Regions from separate parts of the Salimicrobium jeotgali genome, predicted to be linked through region 2. Evidence: riboswitches for the same ligand, from Rfam matches in the RefSeq annotation. Region 2 holds a riboswitch; each other region holds the start of a gene.
The links. A riboswitch is a leader RNA that binds a small molecule or an ion and turns the genes downstream of it on or off. The one in region 2 is predicted to bind cobalamin.
Positions count from the first base shown of each region.

Region 1 (5,247 bases), 570 kb from region 2:
CCCGTAAAAAGCAGCGGCTTGCTCAAATAACGGAAATGGACAAACGCAAAAAGGAGACTCGCCGGTACGAAACCGGTCAGCGGCTGGAGTACTCCCCGAAACAGCATTTCTTCACTGAACGCAATAACTGCAGTCAGGAGGAGTATCGCCGGTACCGGAAGTCCTTCGAATAATTTCCTGTTGATCCCGCCGTCATCATAGTGTTGCTCCGGTACGGTCTTCATCGTTATCCCATCGAACCCTACTATCAAAATCGCAGGTACAATCGCATATACTACCCAGTCCTTAATGTTGAATCCCCACTGAGCAGTCCAGTGTTCCCGGAAATCCAGAAAAACAGAACTGACCGCTAAAGCGATGACCATCAGCAATCCTTGAGTGATGAGCACATGTCTCATCAATTCTTTTGAAGACATCTGTCTGATTATCTTATTATTGTCCATATGAACTCCTGGCATGGAATATGTTGTAGAGGCGTTCTTCCCAGAGAGGAAGACCCTGCCGTTCTTTTACGCTTTCGTAGGTCACCTGAAAGATTTCCGGGTGACAGTGGTCGCAGCATTTTTGGTGCGGAGTCTGGAAGCCTTCCTGAAAATGCCTGTACAGGTCTTTTCTTCGGCAGCCGGGCGTGTTTATTACCTCCATCATATGAATGAGGTGATTCTGTTTCTGTTCGGTCCTGAGAAGCTGCCGTTCTTTCAGCTTATCAGCAGTTTCTCTTACAGTCGCCTGCAGAGAAAAGTCTTTGTCGCCGGCATTTGCAATGAGGAAATTGTACTGGGACTCGGATAATTCAAGATGTATGCAATCCTCATAGGCAGGCGTCTTTTTATTCGTGTAGCAGAACCGGAGAAAAGCGTCTATCTGTTCATGGGAAGGAAGCTCGGACTGTATAAACATTTGCGGCAGTCTCTCATCCCCCGGTGCATACAGCAGCAAACTTGTACATTCTTCCCCGTCTCTCCCTGCCCTTCCGATTTCCTGTATAAACGATTCTATTCTTGGGGGTAAATGGTAATGGATGACGATACGGATGTCAGGTTTGTCGATCCCCATTCCGAAAGCGCTCGTGCAACAGACGATGTCCAGTTCATTATTCATGAACTGCTGCTGGACGAGCTGCCTGTCCACAGGATCCATCCCACCATGATAAAAGGCGATGCGTCCGAGACTGTTAGCTTTCAATTCCAGCGAAACTTTTTCGGCCATCTGCCTGCTTGAAAAATAAATCATCGATGGCGCTTTTTGACGACTCAAAAAATCGATGAGAAAACTTCTTTTTTCCTGATCATTTTCAATTCTGGCCACGCTCAGCTGGATATTCGGCTTATCCATCGGATAAATGAGTTTACAGGCTTCCGTCCGGCCAAGTTGAAACAGAATGTCCTCCTGCACTTCAGGTGTCGCCGTTGCGCTCAAAGCCAGCACGGGAGGTTCCCCCAGATCACTGATCACCTGATGAAGTTTCAAGTAATCCGTCCGGAATTCATGTCCCCATTGAGAGATGCAGTGAGCTTCATCCACCACGAACAGGGAAATGGTCTCACGCTTCAGAAGTGATTTCATTTTCGGCATCTGCAGCATCTCCGGAGAAATGTAAAGAAGATCCAGTTTCCGTAAATTACCGCTTATCTTTCTCTTCTGTTGGGGGGAAAGGAAACTGTGCAGGGCAGCCACCCGCTTCATCCCTTTCGCCTTCACCTGTTTAACCTGATCGATCATGAGCGATATCAGCGGGGAAACGACGATCGTCAGTCCCGGAAGGATAAGGGATGGTAGCTGATAGCACAAAGATTTTCCACTGCCGGTTGGTAAAATGGCCAGGGTGTCCATACCGTGCAGTGCATTCTCTATAACATTTTCCTGGCCCGGTCGAAACTCACTGAATTTAAATTGGTCTTCCAGCACTTTTTTAACGTTGATCGGTTCCATTATCCCTGTCCTTTCTGGAGCTTAGCAAGTACTATTCTTATCTGGAAATATGAATAGTCCCCGTTCAGTTGCTCCCGGATTACCTTCAGACGTTTTGTATTCGTCTTTCGGACTGCGGCCGCAATATCCCGGGCTCCTTCCCGGCTTATAAAAGCGTCGGTGTTACGGGCCGGATCAACAAGCACGGCTTCAACGAGGTGGTCCTCGATTGTACTCGGTTGCAATTGCCTTATTTTCGCGACTTTTTCGATCGATCCGAATTTGTTGTACAACTCAATGGATTTTCCCGAGGAGGAAGTGAACGCCTCTTTTTTCATGAGATCTTCTGTCAATTTATACAGGTAGCAGGAAGAATCCGAAGAAACTTCAGAAAACATGTAATAATACATATTCGTTAAGTAGAGAGGGATGTCCCATACAGGTTCGCCATTTTCCTCCGCTAGCTGGCTATATGTCCAGCCGGTTCTGTCCCCGCCTGTAAGTCGTCTTACGAACATCTCTTTCTCCATATCGGAAAATGGGGTGAGCAGCGTACGCAATTCCTTGTATAGAATAGGCGCATCCTCGTCCAGCACCGCTTTTCGTTCACTGTAAAATTTTCTTGCCCAGTTCTGTACCGGGCCTTTATCTACAATGGGCAAGTACCCGGTGTGTCTGTACACAGCATTACTGATAATCTGAATCCATAGCAGCAGCCTGTTCCTGAACTCTTCGACCGCTTCGGAATACTCCAGCCCCGAAAAGTAAAGAGGTATACGTGTTTCTTCGATAGATCCTTCACCGTAAGCAGTGACGCTCATCCTCCCATGGTCATGCCAGACTGTTTTGCCTTCTTTGTACAACTCGTGGAGTGCATAATCCAGCGTCTCTCTTTGCAGACCGGGATAGACTCCGTAATATCCTTCTATACCATATACTTTTGCGTCCTGAAATGTCTGGGAAGACTTCTTCCCCCGCAACAGATGGTAGACGCCCGAGACGGTGCGTTCAGCATTCATCTTACTAAGACAATCTAACAGTATATATGTAAACATAAGGAATTCCTTTCGAATGATATAGTTGAATTCGATACAGATAGAACGTAGACTTGAAGGAGAGATACTATAGAAAGAAGGTATTACTTATGAAGCTTTATTCGATCGTGGATAAAGATACATGTATCGCCTGCGGTGCGTGCGGAATGGCTGCCCCGGAACTATACAACTATGACGATGAAGGGCTTGCCTATTTCCTGCCGGACGATAATCAGGGAAACACACCTATCGCGGAGGAATTGGAACTTGACGCCGAAGATGCTTACGAGGGGTGCCCGACCGGGTCCATCAAACTTGCAAACTCCAATTTTAATGGAAGTATACCAGAGGAAGACTGATAAACAAAAGAAGGTGCTCCCGGCACCTTCTTTTATTATACCATTTATTATTTTCAGCTGGCGAGCTGTGCACGCCGCTCATATTTGATGAATAACTTTTCGAATACAGAATAGAAAACCAGAATAAACACGAAATTCGACGCAGCATGCATCAGGTCAAAAGGAATTCCGGCAAGGTAGTATCCCCAGAATGTCTGGGAGATCGCCCGCATTGTAAATGCCATCACCACTCCAAAAAACAGCCCTGACAATAAGCCGTAAACGCTTAATCCTAATACAGGTAGTCTCGGTAAGAATTTACCGAGCAGCCCGGCTCCTATACCTATAAGTCCCCAGGCTGTCACCTGCCACACTGTCCATATCCCCATACCAAGCACCATATTCGTCAAAAAAGTGGTCAGAAAAGCAGTGATCACTGCCGCCAGCGGTCCGAGCCAAAAGCCGGTCAGAATAATTATAGCTGTTACCGGCTGGGCATTCGGAATAGCGGCAAAAGCTATCCTTCCCACCACGGCCACTGCTGCAAGCATGGTTATCAAAGTTAATTTATACGTATTCCACTGCATTTATGATCATTCCCAGGACTGGAAATCAAAATGTATTTCGTCCCCGTCCTCGATTTCATACTCAGCAGCGCCTACTTTTGCTTCTTCGCCGTTCACGTCATAGACCCAGGCCTTTTTCTCTCCTTCTTCAGCGGATATGCCTTCAATGCCATTAATTAATCCGTCTTTTTCTTCCACCTCAAAATTTTCTTCCATAGCATCCATCAGTACCGTACCTTCTTCAACTGTTATATCTTTTTCTTTCACCTGTTCTTCACCCTGGTTTTTCGTCAGCTCCACGGTAGCTTCAATTTCCTGGGAAGACTGGCTTCCCCCCTCTTGACTTTCCGATGTTTCACTTTCCGCCTGACATCCTGTAAGCAATACGAGTGTCAAAGCTACTACTCCTGCATAATTCCTCAATTTTTCCATGCGACTTCACCCTTTCTTCAAGTTTTAGAAGAAAAAGCATCGGAACAACCTGCCATAAAAAAGCCCCGTCCATAAAGGACGGGCTTGAGATATCGACATACATTGATAGTCCAGGTCATCTCAAACGCTCAATCCTCGAAGCAATGAATCCTTCACAGACAGGTTTACTGGCTTATGTCATCCTACTCAGATACCTTCCCGTGGCGAACTTTCACCACAGTGGATTTTATCGTTTCGTTACATTTACAGTTGCGAGGACAGCTCCGGATTCGCACCGGATTCCCTAAAACCTGTGAAAATTATTCAATTAATTATAACATTACATGAATCGTTCTATTTTGGCAAGTTCTCTACGGGCAGATATATATAGAACGTAGTTCCTTCCCCTTCTTTACTCTGGACGGAGATTTTCCCTTTATGGGCCTCTACGATATTCTTCGCAATAGCAAGACCCAGTCCCGTTCCCTGCTTCTCTTCGGAAGGAGACCGTTTCCTGGACTTATCTCCTTTATAGAAGCGTTCAAAGATGAACGGAAGATCCTCCTCCGGAATACCTGCGCCTGTATCTTCCACTTTTATTTCAAAGTGGTCCTCCCCTCCGTGAAGGTGAACATGTACAGAACCGTTTTCCGCTGTATGACGGATAGCGTTATCCAGAAGGTTCGTTACCACCTGCTCTATACGGTCAGAATCTATGGACACTGTACCTGCCGGAAGGCCGGATCTTTCATGAAGGAGTTTTACACCGGTTTCCTCTGCCACTCCCTGGAATTTATTCACTATACGATCAAGAAAAAGATTCACGTCCACTGGCTCTTTATGCAACTGAATGTTCCCGGATTCCATTCTGGCAAGGTCAAGCAGTTCGTTTACAAGACGACCCATCCGCTCGGATTCTTCCAGAATAATCTGAGCCAGCTCATTTTTCTCTTCTTTCGTAGTTGCTACTTCATCGACGATCGCTTC
Region 1 covers NZ_CP011361.2:1,213,961-1,219,207, reverse strand. Annotated here, with positions in the region: gene AAV35_RS06090 (CPBP family intramembrane glutamic endopeptidase) at 1-443, opposite strand, end outside; gene AAV35_RS06085 (RecQ family ATP-dependent DNA helicase) at 433-1,932, opposite strand; gene AAV35_RS06080 (YpbB family protein) at 1,932-2,930, opposite strand; gene AAV35_RS06075 (ferredoxin) at 3,056-3,304, shown strand; gene AAV35_RS06070 (ECF transporter S component) at 3,358-3,870, opposite strand; gene AAV35_RS06065 (DUF4430 domain-containing protein) at 3,877-4,281, opposite strand; cobalamin riboswitch at 4,422-4,590, opposite strand; gene AAV35_RS06060 (ATP-binding protein) at 4,615-5,247, opposite strand, start outside.
Region 1: another riboswitch for cobalamin. It lies ahead of AAV35_RS06065 (DUF4430 domain-containing protein); the one in region 2 lies ahead of AAV35_RS08965 (acyl-CoA thioesterase).

Region 2 (5,247 bases):
GTTACTGGTCGCTGCTCGCTCCGGCTATAGAGAGAGGGGCGGAAGGTCCGCTGCCCTCCTGGTTTCCTGCTGTCGTAGGTTTTCTTCTCGGTGGGTTTCTGCTTCTCTTTATCGATCGTGTCATACCATTTGTAGACCTCGATAAGTACATGTACGACATTAAAAATAAAAGAGCGAAGAGTCGTACGGCACTGCTGATGTTCTCGATGACCCTCCACAATATCCCGGAAGGATTAGCGGTTGGTGTGGCTTTCGGTGCTGTAGCTTCGGACGGGTCCGGTGCGGCTCTCGGTGGAGCGATAGCTCTTGCGATTGGTATCGGTATACAGAACTTCCCGGAAGGAGCGGCAGTTTCCATGCCTCTTTACCGGGAAGGTATGAAGAAAAAGAAAAGTTTCATGTTTGGACAGTTTTCCGGAATGGTAGAACCTATTTCCGCAGTAGTGGGGGCGGCTGCCGTTATAATTATAGAACCGGTCCTGCCTTACGCCTTAAGCTTTGCGGCTGGAGCCATGATTTTCGTGGTAGCTAAAGAAATTATCCCGGGCTCCCATGAAAAGGGGAATGTCAACATTGCTTCTATGAGTCTAATGTTCGGTTTCGCCCTTATGATGACGCTAGATGTTGCGCTCGGTTAAGGATTATAAAAAAAAGAGGAGATGTCTGAACACATCTCTCTTTTTTTATGCACAAATTTCATGGAGAGTCGAGAATCGAAAAGCGGGAATGCTGATTGACAGATCGAATCGTTTGCAGGATAGTGGAAGGGAGGGGATCTCCCCTCAACAACTGAATACGTCCGGTGGTCACAACATCTGTGTTAAAAGGGAAGCCCGGTAGAATCCGGCACGGTCCCGCCACTGTAAAGGGGAGCTTCGTATCAATCCACTGTCTGAAAAAGACGGGAAGGCGTACAGAGTGAGGAACCTGAGTCAGGAGACCTGCCACCGGAAAGAACATGAAATCCTACGGGAGAATAGGAGGATGTTACGTGAAATATCTTAAACCGGGACGCCGATACGGGCCTGGACCGTCGATACTTTCTTATCCGCCTTCCTGCTAGCTGACGGGAAGGTATTTTAATGGAGTCAAGGTGAAAAGAGACCTTTCCTGTGGTCGTTATCGCAGCGATAAAAGAGGAGGAAGAAACGATGGATCAGATACCTGTACGTTGTTCAAAAGTAACCCAGACAAGACTTATATTTCCCCCGGACACTAACCATCTTGGAACGATTTTCGGAGGGAAAGTCCTTGCATATATCGACGAAGTTGCTGCCCTTACCGCAATGAAACACTCCAATGCTATCGTAGTGACGGCTTCGATCGACTCCGTGAATTTCATATCTACTGCCAGAGTGGGAGAAGCTCTGACGATTGAAGCCTGTGTAACGAAGACAGGTCGGACTTCTATGGAAGTGTATGTGAAAGTATTCGCAGATGATCTGCTCAGTGGAGAGCAGAAAATGACGACCGAATCATTTCTTACAATGGTGGCAATGGACGAAGAAGGGCGCCCGAAACCAGTCCCCCACGTCATTCCGGAAACGGAAGAAGAGAAAGAACTGAACAGAACGGCTGCCGCGAGAAAGAAACAGCGGGAAGAAAAAGCTGAGCTGCGAACCTGAACCGCATGACAATACGGGACCCGCTGAGGGCCCCGTATTATTTATGAACATTATTCTTTTAAGTCTTTTTTGCAGAAGTACCAGTCTACACACTCATAGGAATCGTCGTTTTCTCTTGCGCGGGCATCTTCAACTGTTTTTGGAGGAGATGCGACAACTTTGTTTCCTTTCGTCCAGTCAGCCGGAGTGGAAACTCCGTGTTTGTCGGTAGTTCTGAGAGCCTCGACGAGCCGTACGATTTCACCCATATTCCGGCCGGTAGTGAGCGGATAATATATGAGAGAACGGATTGTTCCTTTGTCATCAATCACAAAAACGGCACGGGAAGCTTCAGTACCGCTGCTTTCCGGCATAATCATACCGAACTTGGTAGCCACCTGTTTATCAAGGTCGGCGATTACCGGGAACTCGATTTTCGTATCGAAATTTTCTTCAATATTCCGTATCCAGGCAATATGGGAAGTGATGCTGTCCACACTCAGTCCGAGGAGTTCTGTGTTCATTTCCCGCAACTGATCATAAATCCCCTGAAACGCTACGAATTCTGTCGTGCATACAGGTGTAAAATCTGCCGGATGGGAAAATAGAACGAACCATTTTCCTTCGTAATCATCGAGAGAAAGCTCTCCGTGTGTCGTCTGAGCAGTGAAGTCAGGGGCTTTTTCACCGATACGCGGCAAGCCATAGTGTTTCTGTTCTTCTGTATTATGCTGCTCTTCCATCATTCAAATCCCTCCTGTTACATATTCCGTCCGTCCTGAACGGTCCTCTGTTTTTATTTCCCGTTCAGTTTTTCATTAAACCACATAGTACGTGAGGCAATACCGCCAAACGGGGTAAGGGGGATATTTGTACCCCCTTTTCCTAAGAGAAGGTATGGTATAATGTTAAGTAAATAAATTTGGTGAAGGAAGGGTCGTTTGTGTTGAAAGACCAGCGTATTTTGGAATTAATCAAAGAAAATCCGTTCATCACCCAGCAGCAGCTATCGGAAAAATTAAATCTTTCACGCTCGGCAGTAGCCGGATACATCTCAACGCTTACAAAAAAAGGGGAGATTGTAGGAAGAGCCTATGTTCTGAAAGAGGAGTCGAAAATCTTCTGTATTGGAGGGGCGAATATCGACCGGAAGAACCGCACGCTTTCACAGGTGCAATACGGAACTTCCAACCCTGTTTCCTCTCTTCAGAGCCTTGGGGGTGTAGCCAGAAACGTGGCTGAAAACCTCGGGAAGCTGACCTGTGATGTTTCTCTTATTGCACTTACCGGAGAAGACCAGGACGGGGAATGGCTTATGAAACAAACGAAACAGCAGGGAGTGGACGTTTCGCAGTCATTTGCTCTGAATGGAGAAAAAACAGGAGCCTACACTTCTATCCTCGATTCGTCCGGAGAACTGGTGCTGGCAGTGGCAGATATGGAATTGTATGACCGCTTCACCGCCGGGCTTCTTGAAGCGAAGTGGCCGCATATTGCTTCTTCGGAAGTGATTTTTGCAGATACGAACCTGCCAGAAGCCACACTTTCCTATTTGATTCAGCGGGCAGATAAAGAAGACCGTCACCTTTGGATACATACGGTTTCTACGACGAAAATGAAGCGACTGCCGGAAGACTTAAGCGGAGTCGGTGTGTTATTCATCAACCGGGAAGAAGCAGCGGAACTTACGGGCGTGCATGGAGGAACGAAGGAAAAATGGAGGGAAGCCTGTGAGCTCATGATCAGACGTGGTGTCTCAAAGGTTGTCATCCACCTTGATACGGACGGAGTATTTGTAAGAACGGATACGGGGGAAGAAGAGTACGCGGCACCGTACCCGCATACTGTGGAAGATGGTGCCGGGGTTAAGGAAGCTTTTATCAGCGGCATGCTTTTCGGCTATACCCATGAGGAATCGTTTCGCGATTCGATTCTGCTCGGAATGGCGGCGGCTGCCGAGGCGTGGCAGAGTAAAGAAACCGTCGCCGCTCTTTCCAAGGAAAAACTGTATAATCAACTGCAAAGTTAGGGGGAGAGACTTATGGAAACGTTCGAAGAATACCTGGAAACGCTCACCGTACCTGAAGCGAGGGAGCGGATAGAAGAAGTGCTCATGTGGGTGAGGGAAGAATTTCCGCAGCTTAATGGAAGAATCGCGTGGAACCAGCCTATGTTCACAGATCACGGCACATATATCATCGGATTCAGTGCGTCCAAAAAACATATGGCTGTCTCGCCGGAGAAAGAAGGCATTATCCATTTTTCGAAAGCGATAGAAGACGCAGGATATAGACATACGAAAATGCTGTTGCAGATTCCCTGGTCAAAGCCTGTAGACTATGATCTTTTAAAGCGAATGATTTCATATAACATAGCTGAAAAAAAGAACTGTACTTCCTTTTGGAGATAAACGAAAACATCTGTAACATCCATATTTTCCGAAAATTCGAGTATCATTGAGGAAATCGGTATCATTACCATTTCGTTTCGGTCAGAAAGTAACACGAAAGGTTTTGCTCCTGATAATGAAGGGATTTACACGTTGATAAGACTTCGGATTACGCGTACATTTACAATTGTGTTTCAAAAAAGGATCGTTTATTAAAGGAGCTGTAAAATGTATGTGGAAATCTTTGAGAAAGAACGTAGGAATAGTGTCTTTCCTGTCTGTGTCCCTGCTGATGTCGGGCTGTGGAAGCGACAGTGAACAAGCTTCTTCAGGCGGTGAAACAAACGTCAGTGAAGAAGTGGAACATACTATTGTCGGAATAGAACCGGGAGCAGGTGCAACGGTAGCTACCGAAGAGGCCGTGGAGACCTATGACTCCCTTAACGGTTGGGAACATGAAACAGCTTCGACAGCGGCTATGCTCACTTCTCTCGGAGATGCTATCAAAGCGGAAGAACCTGTAGTCGTGGTCGGATGGTCACCTCACTACATGTTCGCAAAATGGGATCTGAAGTACCTTGAAGATCCGGAGGGGGCTTACGGCGGGTCAGAACAGATTACTACACTGGCCCGGACAGGTTTTAAAGAAGAGTACCCGGGCGCTTACCAGATTCTTGAAAAAATAGGCTGGGATATTTCAACTCTTGAAGAACTGATGCTTAAAGCACAGGAAACTCCTATTGAGGAAGTAGCTCAGACGTGGGTTGATGAAAATCAGGATAAGGTCGATGAGTGGATCGCCGAAGCACCGGAAGGCGAAGGGAAGTCGATGGAACTTGTCATGACTCCGTGGGATTCTGAGCGACTGACAGGTAATATGACAAAACGTGTCCTTGAACAAAAGGGGTATGAAGTGACGTTGACTCCCGTAGATCCGGCTATTGTGTTTGAAGCTTTAGCTCAGGGAGATGCCGACGCTACTCTAGCTGCCTGGCTGCCCAAAACGCACGGCAGTTTCTACGAGGAACATAAAGATAACCTCGTCAAGGTGAATGAAGCCATCACAGGAGCAAAAATTGGCCTGGCGGTACCGGAGTATATGGACATCGAGTCCATTGAAGATCTGGAACCGGCTGAATAATAGTATCAAAGCGTGGAGCCTGACAAAGCTCCACGCTTTATTTTGTCTTTTTCAAAAAAAGATATGGTACCCTTAAAAGTAGAAGATTGAATAGGAGGCATCATGCGTTGGCT
Region 2 covers NZ_CP011361.2:1,787,206-1,792,452, reverse strand. Annotated here, with positions in the region: gene AAV35_RS08970 (ZIP family metal transporter) at 1-638, shown strand, start outside; cobalamin riboswitch at 787-963, shown strand; gene AAV35_RS08965 (acyl-CoA thioesterase) at 1,152-1,625, shown strand; gene AAV35_RS08960 (peroxiredoxin) at 1,676-2,350, opposite strand; gene AAV35_RS08955 (carbohydrate kinase) at 2,548-3,633, shown strand; gene AAV35_RS08950 (iron chaperone) at 3,646-4,014, shown strand; gene AAV35_RS08945 (glycine betaine ABC transporter substrate-binding protein) at 4,226-5,134, shown strand; gene rlmD (23S rRNA (uracil(1939)-C(5))-methyltransferase RlmD) at 5,242-5,247, shown strand, end outside.

Region 3 (5,247 bases), 1.0 Mb from region 2:
TCATCAGAGCTAAACGAACTCCACGAGCGGTCGCGTCTCCGGCTGCCCAGGATTTTCTCGATCCCGTATTGGGTGCGTGTCGATATGTACGAAGACTGGAGTTATCGATCCATGCTTGAGACACTGCATTTATAACATCTTTTTTGTCGCCTCCCAGCATAGCAGTCACTACAGCTGTGGTTGCAACTTTGACGTAAAGTACATGATCGAGACCTTCCCGATTCAAACTGTTTTCGAGCGCCAGGATACCTTGAATTTCATGAGCTTTCACTATATTTTCCAGTATAACATGCATGTTAAGGGAGTCGTTCCCTTCTGATAATCGTGTTCGACTGATGTAATCGGATATTGCCAATATGCCTCCTATATTATCAGAGGGGTGTCCCCACTCAGCGGCCAGCCAGGTATCATTATAATCAAGCCAGCGGATCATACATCCAATATTGAAAGCTGCATGGACCGGGTCCAGTTCATAAGAGGTGCCTGGCACACGTGACCCATTCGGAACTATTGTACCTGGAACAATCGGCCCTAGATGTTTTGTACACTCCGGATAGCGCAGGGCTAAAAATCCACAGCCCAGAGTATCTATTAATACATAGTGAGCAGTCTCCAGTGCTTCTTGACTATCTATTTCCCCTTCCACTGCATATTCAGCAATCTTCTCCAACACTTGATCTGTGGCTGGTGTTCTATTTTTGGTGATTTCCTTCATTGAATTCTCCGCCTTTCATTGTAATGATAAGATTTCAATATTCCGAATAGCCGGGATGGCCTTATTTTTTATGGATGCAGATTCCGTGGTCCCGTATAAAGTACCCTTGGTCTGAATAATTTATTGGTGTTATACTGCTCTGCTACGTGAGCACACAACCCGAGGGTGCGGGCTGCAAAGAATATGGGGGTGTATAAATCGATTGGAATACCCAACAAATAATAAACAGGAGCTGCATAGTAATCCAGGTTCGGGTAAAGGCCTTTTTCTTCTTTCATTACGCTTTCTCCTACTTCACACATTTCAAATAGGTCCTCCCGGTTTTTATCCACCGAAAGCTCACGTAAGGATTCTTTCATTAAGGCAGCCCTTGGATCCATTTTTTTCATATAAACCCTGTGACCGAAACCCATGATTTTCTCTTTTCGATTTAACTTATCATAAAGAAGAAGACGAAATCCTTCTGAGGTTTTTCCTTCTACAAGCATTTGCATTACTGCTTCATTTGCTCCACCATGGAGGTTTCCTTTCAAAGAAGCCACAGCTCCTGTGAGTGCCCCGTAAATATCGGCATTCGTCGAAGCGATGACCCGTGCTGTGAAGGTTGAATTTGGCATCTCATGTTCACTGTACATCATTAGTGACTGATCAAAATAAGCTACTTCCCGGGTAGTGGGTTCTTTCCCTGTAATCATATACAGAAAGTTAGCGCTGTAAGATAACTCCTTTTTCGGTTCGATTGCAGATTCCTTATGAAGAATATGATAGCTGTTGGCTACGATGTTTGAAATTTTAGCTAATAGTTTCACAGCAATATTATTGATAGTATCCTCTTGACGCTTGTCTATATCCTTGTCATATCCGGCTAAGGCCGAAATTCCTGTTCTTAGTGCATCCATCGGGTGAGTATCCTCCGGGAGTTTTTTGAATAGGGAAAAGAAAGAGTCAGGAAGAGTATATTCCTTTTTCATTTCCTCTTCGAGAGAATTGCGTTCCTGTTCATCAGGAAGTGATCCACGTAACAAAAGTTGAACTAAGTCAATGTACTCTTTACTATTGGCAAGTTCAATCAGTTCATATCCGCGGATGACGATTTCTTCCGCATCAACATCCAAATAGGAAAGCTCAGTTTCAGTTGCAACAACACCATCTAAACCTGGCGTGTACGTTGAATATTTTGTCATAGAAAGCCTCTCCTTTTAGTAAACGTTTTCAAAAATGCTCGTGTTCTTGAAAAGAACGACTCTTATCCGAAAATATCTTTTCGAATAAGGCGATAGGCTTGTTCAAGGTTTTTATAGGCCTCATTCTCTTCATCCCCTTTAGGAATCTCCGACTTTAACCATTCATAGGTTTCACTTAAAGTAGCGACTTCCAATGAATATAAGCGGTTCATAATACACGTTCGAAAAAGATCTAAATAATGCTGAGTAGATTTAACCAAACAGAACACCTCTGATCCAGTAAAAATAAAACCAATAAAAAAACAACTTCTTGAAAGAAGTTGTTAAGTTGAGCTACCTATTGATAGGATACAGGTATTATACTTTGACATACCTATCCCTGCTTATCCGCTCGGACTTAACACCTCCTATCCTCGTAGGTACTGATGTTCGCTGAAACAGGCAGGTCTCCTGGCTTATGATCATCGATCCCTGAATCCTTCCCACTCTTATTATCCTTAAGAGCAGTGGTATCTCCAGTTCACTATCAAATACAGTTGCGGGACAGCATCGGATTAACACCGATTTCCCTTTTAAGCGAATAAGAGTCAAGGACTTATTCGCACCTGATTCAGAATTAGTATTCAATTGTAACATCTATACTATAGCAAATATTTTTTCAATTAACAATTATTTCTAATGAATATCCTTGATTTAAAATTAAATCAAGGACTCTGTACTGCATAGTAATCATAAATGAGAAGTTTTTCTGCTCACAAAAATCGGGAATTATTTTTCTCATCGATGATTATTTTAATAGTGAATTAAATCCGAAGCAGGAACACCTAGAATTATTGAACCTGTTCATTGAGGACTATTGTTGTAATGGTAAGCGTAAGTAGGGGCTGCTATTTCACTAATGAAATTATCAAGTAACGAGGCGGAAGGTTTCATTTGAATGAAAAAGGTTAGAGAAAGAATAAAATATGAAACATTTCAAATCTAGAGGTATAGGGAACTTTTGAGAATCACTCTATTTGATCACTTGAAACCTTTCAGTGCTCATAACCGTAGGAAGTAGGAAGAGAGCGAGGGGAAACCATGAAAAAAATCATACTCATGCTGAGCTTACTGATATTTATTTTTCCTATGCATGCGTTCGCGGTGGAATACGACATTGAGAAAACTGCTATTACGGCAGAACTGCAGGAAGATGGAACGGTACACGTGGAAGAGCGGCATACGTATCAATTCGAAGGAGAGTTCAGTGGAATATCAAGAACGCTCATACCTAAAGACAATGCAGTGATCGAAGATGTGAAGGCTTTTGAACAGGGGAAAGAACTCGAAGTGGAACAGGAGGATGAATTGTATAAAGTTCATCGTTCCGGTGAAGACGAAACAGTATCGGTCAGGCTTACCTACTCTATAAAGGGAGGAGTGGAAGTATATTCGGATGTTGCCCAGTTCTACTGGCCGTTTTTTGACAGCAGTAACGAATCGGATTATGAAAATATGACGATTACGGTTGTACCACCGGAGCCGTCCGAAGCAAAAGCGGCTTATGGTTATGATGCCGCTTATCATACCGTAGACAGCGGTTCCGACGGCACAGTGGTTTTCGATATGGGGAAAGTGCCGGAAGGGAAGAACGGAGACATACGCGTCGCTTATGACGCCGCCCTTTTTCCGCAGGCAGAGCTGTCCAGTGATGAAGCCATGCTGACGGAAATCCTTAATGACGAAGCGAAGTTGAATGAGAAAATGATTGCCAGACAGGAGCGTCACGAATTGTGGAGCGGCCTCGGTCCTTATATAACAGGAGCTTTTTTCCTTTTGGCATTCGTCCTGTTCCTCGTCGGTTTTCGGAGAAGGAAGGAGACGCTGCGGGAAGCGGAACGTAAGAGAAGCGGCACCGGCAGATTCCCGGAAACTACAATGAGCCTGCCCGCAGTGCTTATGTTCGGCAATCATGGTCAGGTGACGATTCCTATGATGACGCCTGCCCTGCTTGAGCTTGTGAGGAAAGGAAACGTCGAGGAAGGACCGGAGGGGGAATTCCGGGCAGTGAACCGGGAAACCGATTACCCCCATGAGACGCTTCTGATGAACTGGCTGTTCGATGAAGTGGGGGAAAACGGGACGTTTAAGGTGGAGGATCTGGAAGAATACCTTGAAGACGAAGATCATATTGAATCCTACCAGGAGAACTTCCGTTTGTGGAGCGAAGCGGTGAAACAGGAAGTGAAGCAGTACGACCTGTATGAGGATAATACGAAAGCCCGCTGGGCGGCCGGAGTGGCGGGGCTGGCCATACTGCCTTTTACGATTCTGTTTCCAGTCTATGAAGTATTTATCTGGATGACGGCTGCGATTGCGTTATTCTTTTACTTTCTCATTTTCTCTTTACTTTATCGTCCTCTTACGTTTGAAGGGCAGCGGCTCAAACAGGAGCTCGAACCGCTTAAAACGGGGGATGAATGGCAGCAGTGGGAAGAGAAAGATCAGATATCCGCCTACCTGTATCAGGTGGGCGCAGGGAAAAGAAAATCGGACGTCGATCTGCCCGCAAGTGCCGTAACTGTGAACGATCTCGCCATGTTTATGATACTTGCAGGAACGCTTGATCAGAGTTTCCGGCAGGCCGATCAGACTGCTTCCGTTTCGGCTGCGACTACAGGCGCCGGAGCCGGTGGTGGTGCCGGAGTAGGTGGGGGTGGCGGTGGTTCAGGTGCTTTCTGATACGCCGATTCGATTCTCAACACGTACACTTATAAACCGTTAAATTTTCAATTTAAGCACGAGCCTCTTCAGGGGCCCGTGCTTTTTTCCATTCACTGAAAACCTGTGTTATCATCGTTCTAATAAGGGTATAGTTGAATATAAAAGATAAAGAGGGTACATATTTATGATTTTTGTGATTATTTCATTGATTATCGGGTTCCTTACCGCTTTCATCGGAAGTATAGCCGGTCTTGGCGGCGGAGTGATTCTAATACCGTCCCTGCTGTTCCTGTCCGATTTCTTCGAAGCTTTTTCGTGGGTTACTCCTCAAAAGATTGTGGCGATATCTCTCATTGTCATGATTTTCACCGGGATGTCTTCAGCCCTTTCCTATATTCGGCATAAGAGGGTCGATTTTAAACTAGGGGCTCTGTTTCTTATCGGAAGTATCCCGGGCGGCATATTCGGGGCGTACATTAACGGTTTTCTCAATGCGGATGTATTTTCCCTCATTTTTGGAGGAGTTATGATTTTCGTATCCCTTCTTTTCTTCCTGCCGAGGCGCCAGGGCTCCACGCCTCTCTTCAAGAAGGGGATGAAAGGAGTCCGGACAGTAGCCGGGGAGGAGTATCACTATACGGTTCC
Region 3 covers NZ_CP011361.2:766,106-771,352, forward strand. Annotated here, with positions in the region: gene AAV35_RS03800 (bifunctional 2-methylcitrate dehydratase/aconitate hydratase) at 1-715, opposite strand, end outside; gene mmgD (citrate synthase) at 784-1,899, opposite strand; cobalamin riboswitch at 2,323-2,523, opposite strand; gene AAV35_RS03810 (DUF2207 domain-containing protein) at 2,980-4,620, shown strand; gene AAV35_RS03815 (sulfite exporter TauE/SafE family protein) at 4,787-5,247, shown strand, end outside.
Region 3: another riboswitch for cobalamin. It lies ahead of mmgD (citrate synthase); the one in region 2 lies ahead of AAV35_RS08965 (acyl-CoA thioesterase).

Region 4 (5,247 bases), 610 kb from region 2:
GGTATCATCAGCATCGTGTTCTTCAATCTCTGTCTATTTATAGCTATGGAGGAAACTTCCATAGCTGTCGCTGTTACCCTGTTGTACACCGCCCCCGCCTTCGTTACGATATTCTCCCGGTTCCTGTTCGGAGAACTGTTTACCGGGAACAAAATTCTCGCACTCGCCATCACGCTCATCGGCTGCTCACTCGTCGTCGGACTGATTCCGTTTTCCGGTTTCAGCCTTTCCCTGTATGGAGTACTGGCAGGGCTCGGGTCCGGATTCTTTTATGCGTTGTACAGCATATTTGCAACGTATGCCCTGCGGAAGTATTCCTCGGTAACGGTGACGGTGTATACATTCGTATTCGCAAGTATAGCCATTCTCCCATTCGCCGGACTTGGTGATATAAAAAGCACTTTCACTCTTCCCGCTGTCTGGCTGAATATCGGCGGCATAGGTCTCTTTTCCACCACTCTTGCCTTCCTGCTGTACACGAAAGGGCTTGAGAAAATCGAGTCGAGCCGGGCTTCGATTATAGCCACCATCGAACCGGTGGCGGCCACGCTCCTAAGTTTTTTCGTGTTCCGCGAAATTCTGACTTCGTGGCAGCTGGCCGGTTTCATTCTTGTAGTAACAGCGGTCATCCTTGTTCAGAGACGTCCCCGTTCGCCTTTCGCAAAGCGAAAAGCGTCATGAAGGACACCGCCTGTTCCAGCATCGGCGTGGAGAGATTCTCCGGAGCTCCTTCTTTAGGTACGGAAGACATCCCCTCAACCGTCCACCCGTGAGTGCCGGCCAGACGTTCGAATTCCCATGGCATCATCGTATTGCATACGATGTCTTCCCCTTCAAGTCTCGGATAACTGTTACTTCTCGGACCGGCAGCAGGACCAAGAATACCTGCGACCATTATCCCTCCAGGCTTTACGACACGGTGGATTTCATTCAAGCCGTGCAGGGGTGATGCCACCCATTCCAGACAGTTGATGGCCATCACGCTGTCGAAGGTCGCATCTTCAAAAGGGAGTTCGGCAAGATCGGCCTGCTGGAAGTGGATACCGCTCCAGCGCTCTTTTGCCATTTCAATCATTTTCGACGAAATATCGATACCGGTCACCTCATACCCCGAGCGTCTCAGCATCTCGCTCCCCTCTCCATCGCCACATCCAATATCAAGAACCGTAGATCCTTCAGATACGAAGGACTGCATAAATGGAAGAACCGTTTTTCTGCTTCCTTCTTTCCACATTTTTTCACTTCTCTGACCCCAGTTTCCAGAAAAATTATCCCACTTCTCTTCCGCTTTCTCATGCCATCTTTTATCGATCATTATTTTTTCCTCCTTGTTATTTCATTTAATCTTATGTATGATAGAATCAATATATAGTAATTATATTTTAAAAAACACAATATATAGATCGAAAAACAGATGCTCACAGAGCTTAATAGGGAATCCGGTAAGAAACCGGAGCTGCCCCCGCAACTGTAAGTATCCGCGAAACAGCATCTCCACTGTAGATTACTACGGGAAGGGCTGGAGTAAGATCGGGTACGAGCCAGGAAACCTGTCTGTTTTTCATCGGAAAGTTTCACCTTTTTCGGGGTTGGAGAAGATGAAACGATGATGCGTACATATACCCGTATCATGGTTTCATCCGCTCCTGTCCAGGGGGCGGATTTTTTTATTTTTTATAAAGGTACTTGAAGGAGGACTTACTTATGTCAGCAACCGTAACAGCGGACTGGAAATATTGGCTCGAACAGCTTCAGAGCACGTTCCCTCATCTCGATTTTTCAAAAGTCTACCCGAAAATCACAGACGGCACTTCCGTCGTTCTGGAAACACTCGCGGAGATGGACGAAACCGAACCGGAATGGACCTATGTCGCCGCCCGGGCACATCTGGAGACGATGTACACCGAAGCGAAGAAAAACCGGCGGACGGAGAGTCCGTATACCGACCTTTACGGGCTGATGGAAGCTCTCGTCCAGGAAGGGATTTACGACCCGTCCCTGCTCACCCATTATACCAAAAAAGAAGTGGAGGAGCTTGAATCTCTGCTCGACCGGAACAAAGACCTCCAGTTTACTTACATCGGTCTGAAGACACTGGATGACCGCTATCTCGCAAAAATGAAAGATGGAAAAACGATGGAACTGCCTCAGGAAAGATGGTTGATCATTGCAATGAATCTTATGGCCGGGGAGAGCTCTTCCTCACGCCTTCATTACATCAAAGAGGCCTACTGGGCGCTCAGCAACCTTTACATGACTGTGGCCACACCGACTCTGGCGAACGCCGGGAAATCCCACGGCCAGCTCAGTTCCTGCTTTATCGAAACGGTGGACGACAGTCTGCAGTCGATCTATGACAGCAATACATCCATTGCGAATTTGAGCAAGCATGGCGGCGGTATAGGTGTCTATCTTGGCAAAATACGTTCGCGGGGCAGTGATATACGAGGCTTCAAAGGCGTCTCCTCCGGTATCCTCCCGTGGATGAAGCAACTGAATAATACGGCGGTTAGTGTCGACCAGCTCGGACAGAGGCAAGGAGCCGTCGCCGTCTACCTGGACGTCTGGCATAAAGATATCTTCTCTTTTCTCGACAGTCGCCTGAATAATGGAGACGAACGTCAGAGAACCCACGATCTGTTCACCGGAATTTCCGTGCCTGATCTTTTCATGGAAGCCGTCCGGGACAGACAGGACTGGTATTTGTTCGACCCTCACGAAGTGAGAACGAAGATGGGCTTCTCTCTGGAAGACTCTTTCGATGAACAAAAAGGGGAAGGGACGTTCCGCGACCGGTACGAAGCCTGCGTGCGTGAGCCGGAATTGTCCAAAGAGAAGGTGCCGGCCATTGACATTATGAAGCGCGTCATGATCGGACAGCTCGAAACCGGCACGCCGTATATGTTTTACCGGGATGAAGTGAACAGGAAGAACCCGAATAACCACGCAGGCATGATTTACTGCAGTAACCTGTGTACGGAAATAACCCAGAACCAGAGTGCCACGACTCAGACTGCCCAGTACACGGAAAACGGACAAATCATTACCGTGCACAACCCTGGAGACTTTGTCGTCTGCAACCTTTCGAGCATCAACCTCGGCAAAGCCGTACCGGCGAATGCTCTTGAAAGACTCGTTCCGATCCAGGTGCGGATGCTCGATAACGTTATCGAAGAGAATCACATCCCCGTGCTCGAAGCGGAACGGACAAACAAGCGCTACCGCGGCATCGGCCTTGGTACGTTCGGATGGGCTCATCTATTGGCACAGAATAAAATCGCCTGGGAGTCGGGGGAAGCCGTCCAGTACGCCGATGACCTTTACGAAAAAATCGCCTATCTGACTATCGGGGCGAGTGCTGAGCTCGCCGGGGAAAAAGGAAGTTATCCTCTGTTCGAAGGTTCCGACTGGGAAACAGGTTCCTTTTTCGAAAAACGCGGACTGGCATCAGACGAGTGGAAAACACTCGCTTCCAAGGTGAACAGGAACGGACTGAGAAACGGCTATCTTATGGCGGTCGCTCCGAACTCGAGCACTTCTCTTATTGCAGGAAGCTCTGCCAGTATCGATCCGATTTTCAAAAAATTCTATTCGGAGGAGAAAAAAGATTTCAAGATTCCTGTGACGGCACCGGATCTGAACCCGGAAAACTACTGGTACTATAAATCAGCCCATGACATCGACCAGCATACGAGCATTGCTCAGAATGCCCGGAGACAGAAGTATATCGATCAGTCCATATCATTTAACCTGTACGTACAAAATGACATCCAAGCCAAAGAATTGCTGAATCTTCACCTCGACGCCTGGGCTCAGGGATTGAAAACGACGTATTACACACGCTCCACCTCCGGCAGCACCTATGACGAATGCGAAAGCTGCTCTTCATAAACAAAAGCGGAACCACCCGTTCAGGAGTTCCGGGCTAAGTGGGAGATTCGTTTTTCAGGAGGCTTTTCCTGAAAAAGAAGCTACTGCTTAGACAGCGGACTCCTGGGTGGTGCAGCTGGCCAAACAAAAGCGGAGCCATTCGCTTAGAAGCTCTAAGATAAGCGGGCACTCCGGGGTTCGGATGAACTGTTCCGAACGAGGAGGGGCCACTTATCTTATGGGCTTTTGAATGGCGCAGCTGGATAAAACAAAAGCGGAAACTTCCGGGTAGAAGCGCTGACATAAGTCGGAAGCTTACTTTTCGGGTGTGGCCTTCCCCGAAAATAAGATTACGGCTTATGGCGGGAGCTTCTGGAAGTTGAAGCTGGAAAAACAAAAGCGGAGCCACCCGTTCAGGGGTTCCGGGCTAAGCGGGAGATTCGTTTTTCAGGGGACTTTTCCTGAAAAAGAAGCTACTGCTTAGACAGCGGACTCCTGGGTGGTGCAGCTGGCCAAATAAAAGCGGAGCCATTCGCTTAGAAGCTCTAAGATAAGCGGGCGCTCCGGGGTTCGGATGAACTGTTCCGAACGAGGAGAGACCACTTATCTTATGGGCTTCTGAATGGCGCAGCTGGATAAAACAAAAGCGGAACCACCCGTTCAGGGGTTCCAGGCTAAGCGGGAGGCTCAGGGGGATCCCCCCATTCCCTTAGCCTTCCGCTTAGCCTTATCACTTTGAATTTTGAAAGGAGTCTATACTTATGACTATAGAAAAAAGGACACTCGTCGATTACGATGCTCCAAACCGTTCCACCGGTATTATAAACGGGAAAACATCCAACGTTCTTAATTGGGACGACACCAGATTCGCCTGGGCTTACCCTATGTATAAAAACATGCTGCAAAATTTCTGGATTCCGGACGAAATCAATATGAGCAACGATCTGAAGCAGTGGCCGGAGCTTTCCGACCGCGAACAACAGTCTTTCAAAAAGATCATCGGCCTTCTCGCTTTTCTCGACTCTATTCAGACGGATTACTCAGGGAAAATCGCGGACTATCTTACGGACTCGAGTCTCGCGGCACTGATGCAGGTGCTTTCTTTTCAGGAAGTCGTACACAACCAGTCTTACTCTTATATCCTCTCCACTCTCGTTCCTTCGGCGGAACAGGAGGAGATTTTCGATTACTGGAAACACGATCCCATTTTGCAGAAAAGGAACCAGTTCATCACGGACGGGTATCAGGATTTTATCGATGACCCCTCACCGGAGAATTTCCTGAAATCCTGCGTCTACGACGTCGTTCTGGAAGGACTGTTCTTCTATGCCGGGTTCGCGTTTTTCTACAACCTGGCCCGCAACCAGAAAATGGTTT
Region 4 covers NZ_CP011361.2:2,397,847-2,403,093, forward strand. Annotated here, with positions in the region: gene AAV35_RS12060 (DMT family transporter) at 1-681, shown strand, start outside; gene AAV35_RS12065 (class I SAM-dependent methyltransferase) at 626-1,315, opposite strand; cobalamin riboswitch at 1,396-1,572, shown strand; gene AAV35_RS12070 (ribonucleoside-diphosphate reductase subunit alpha) at 1,705-3,891, shown strand; gene AAV35_RS12075 (ribonucleotide-diphosphate reductase subunit beta) at 4,632-5,247, shown strand, end outside.
Region 4: another riboswitch for cobalamin. It lies ahead of AAV35_RS12070 (ribonucleoside-diphosphate reductase subunit alpha); the one in region 2 lies ahead of AAV35_RS08965 (acyl-CoA thioesterase).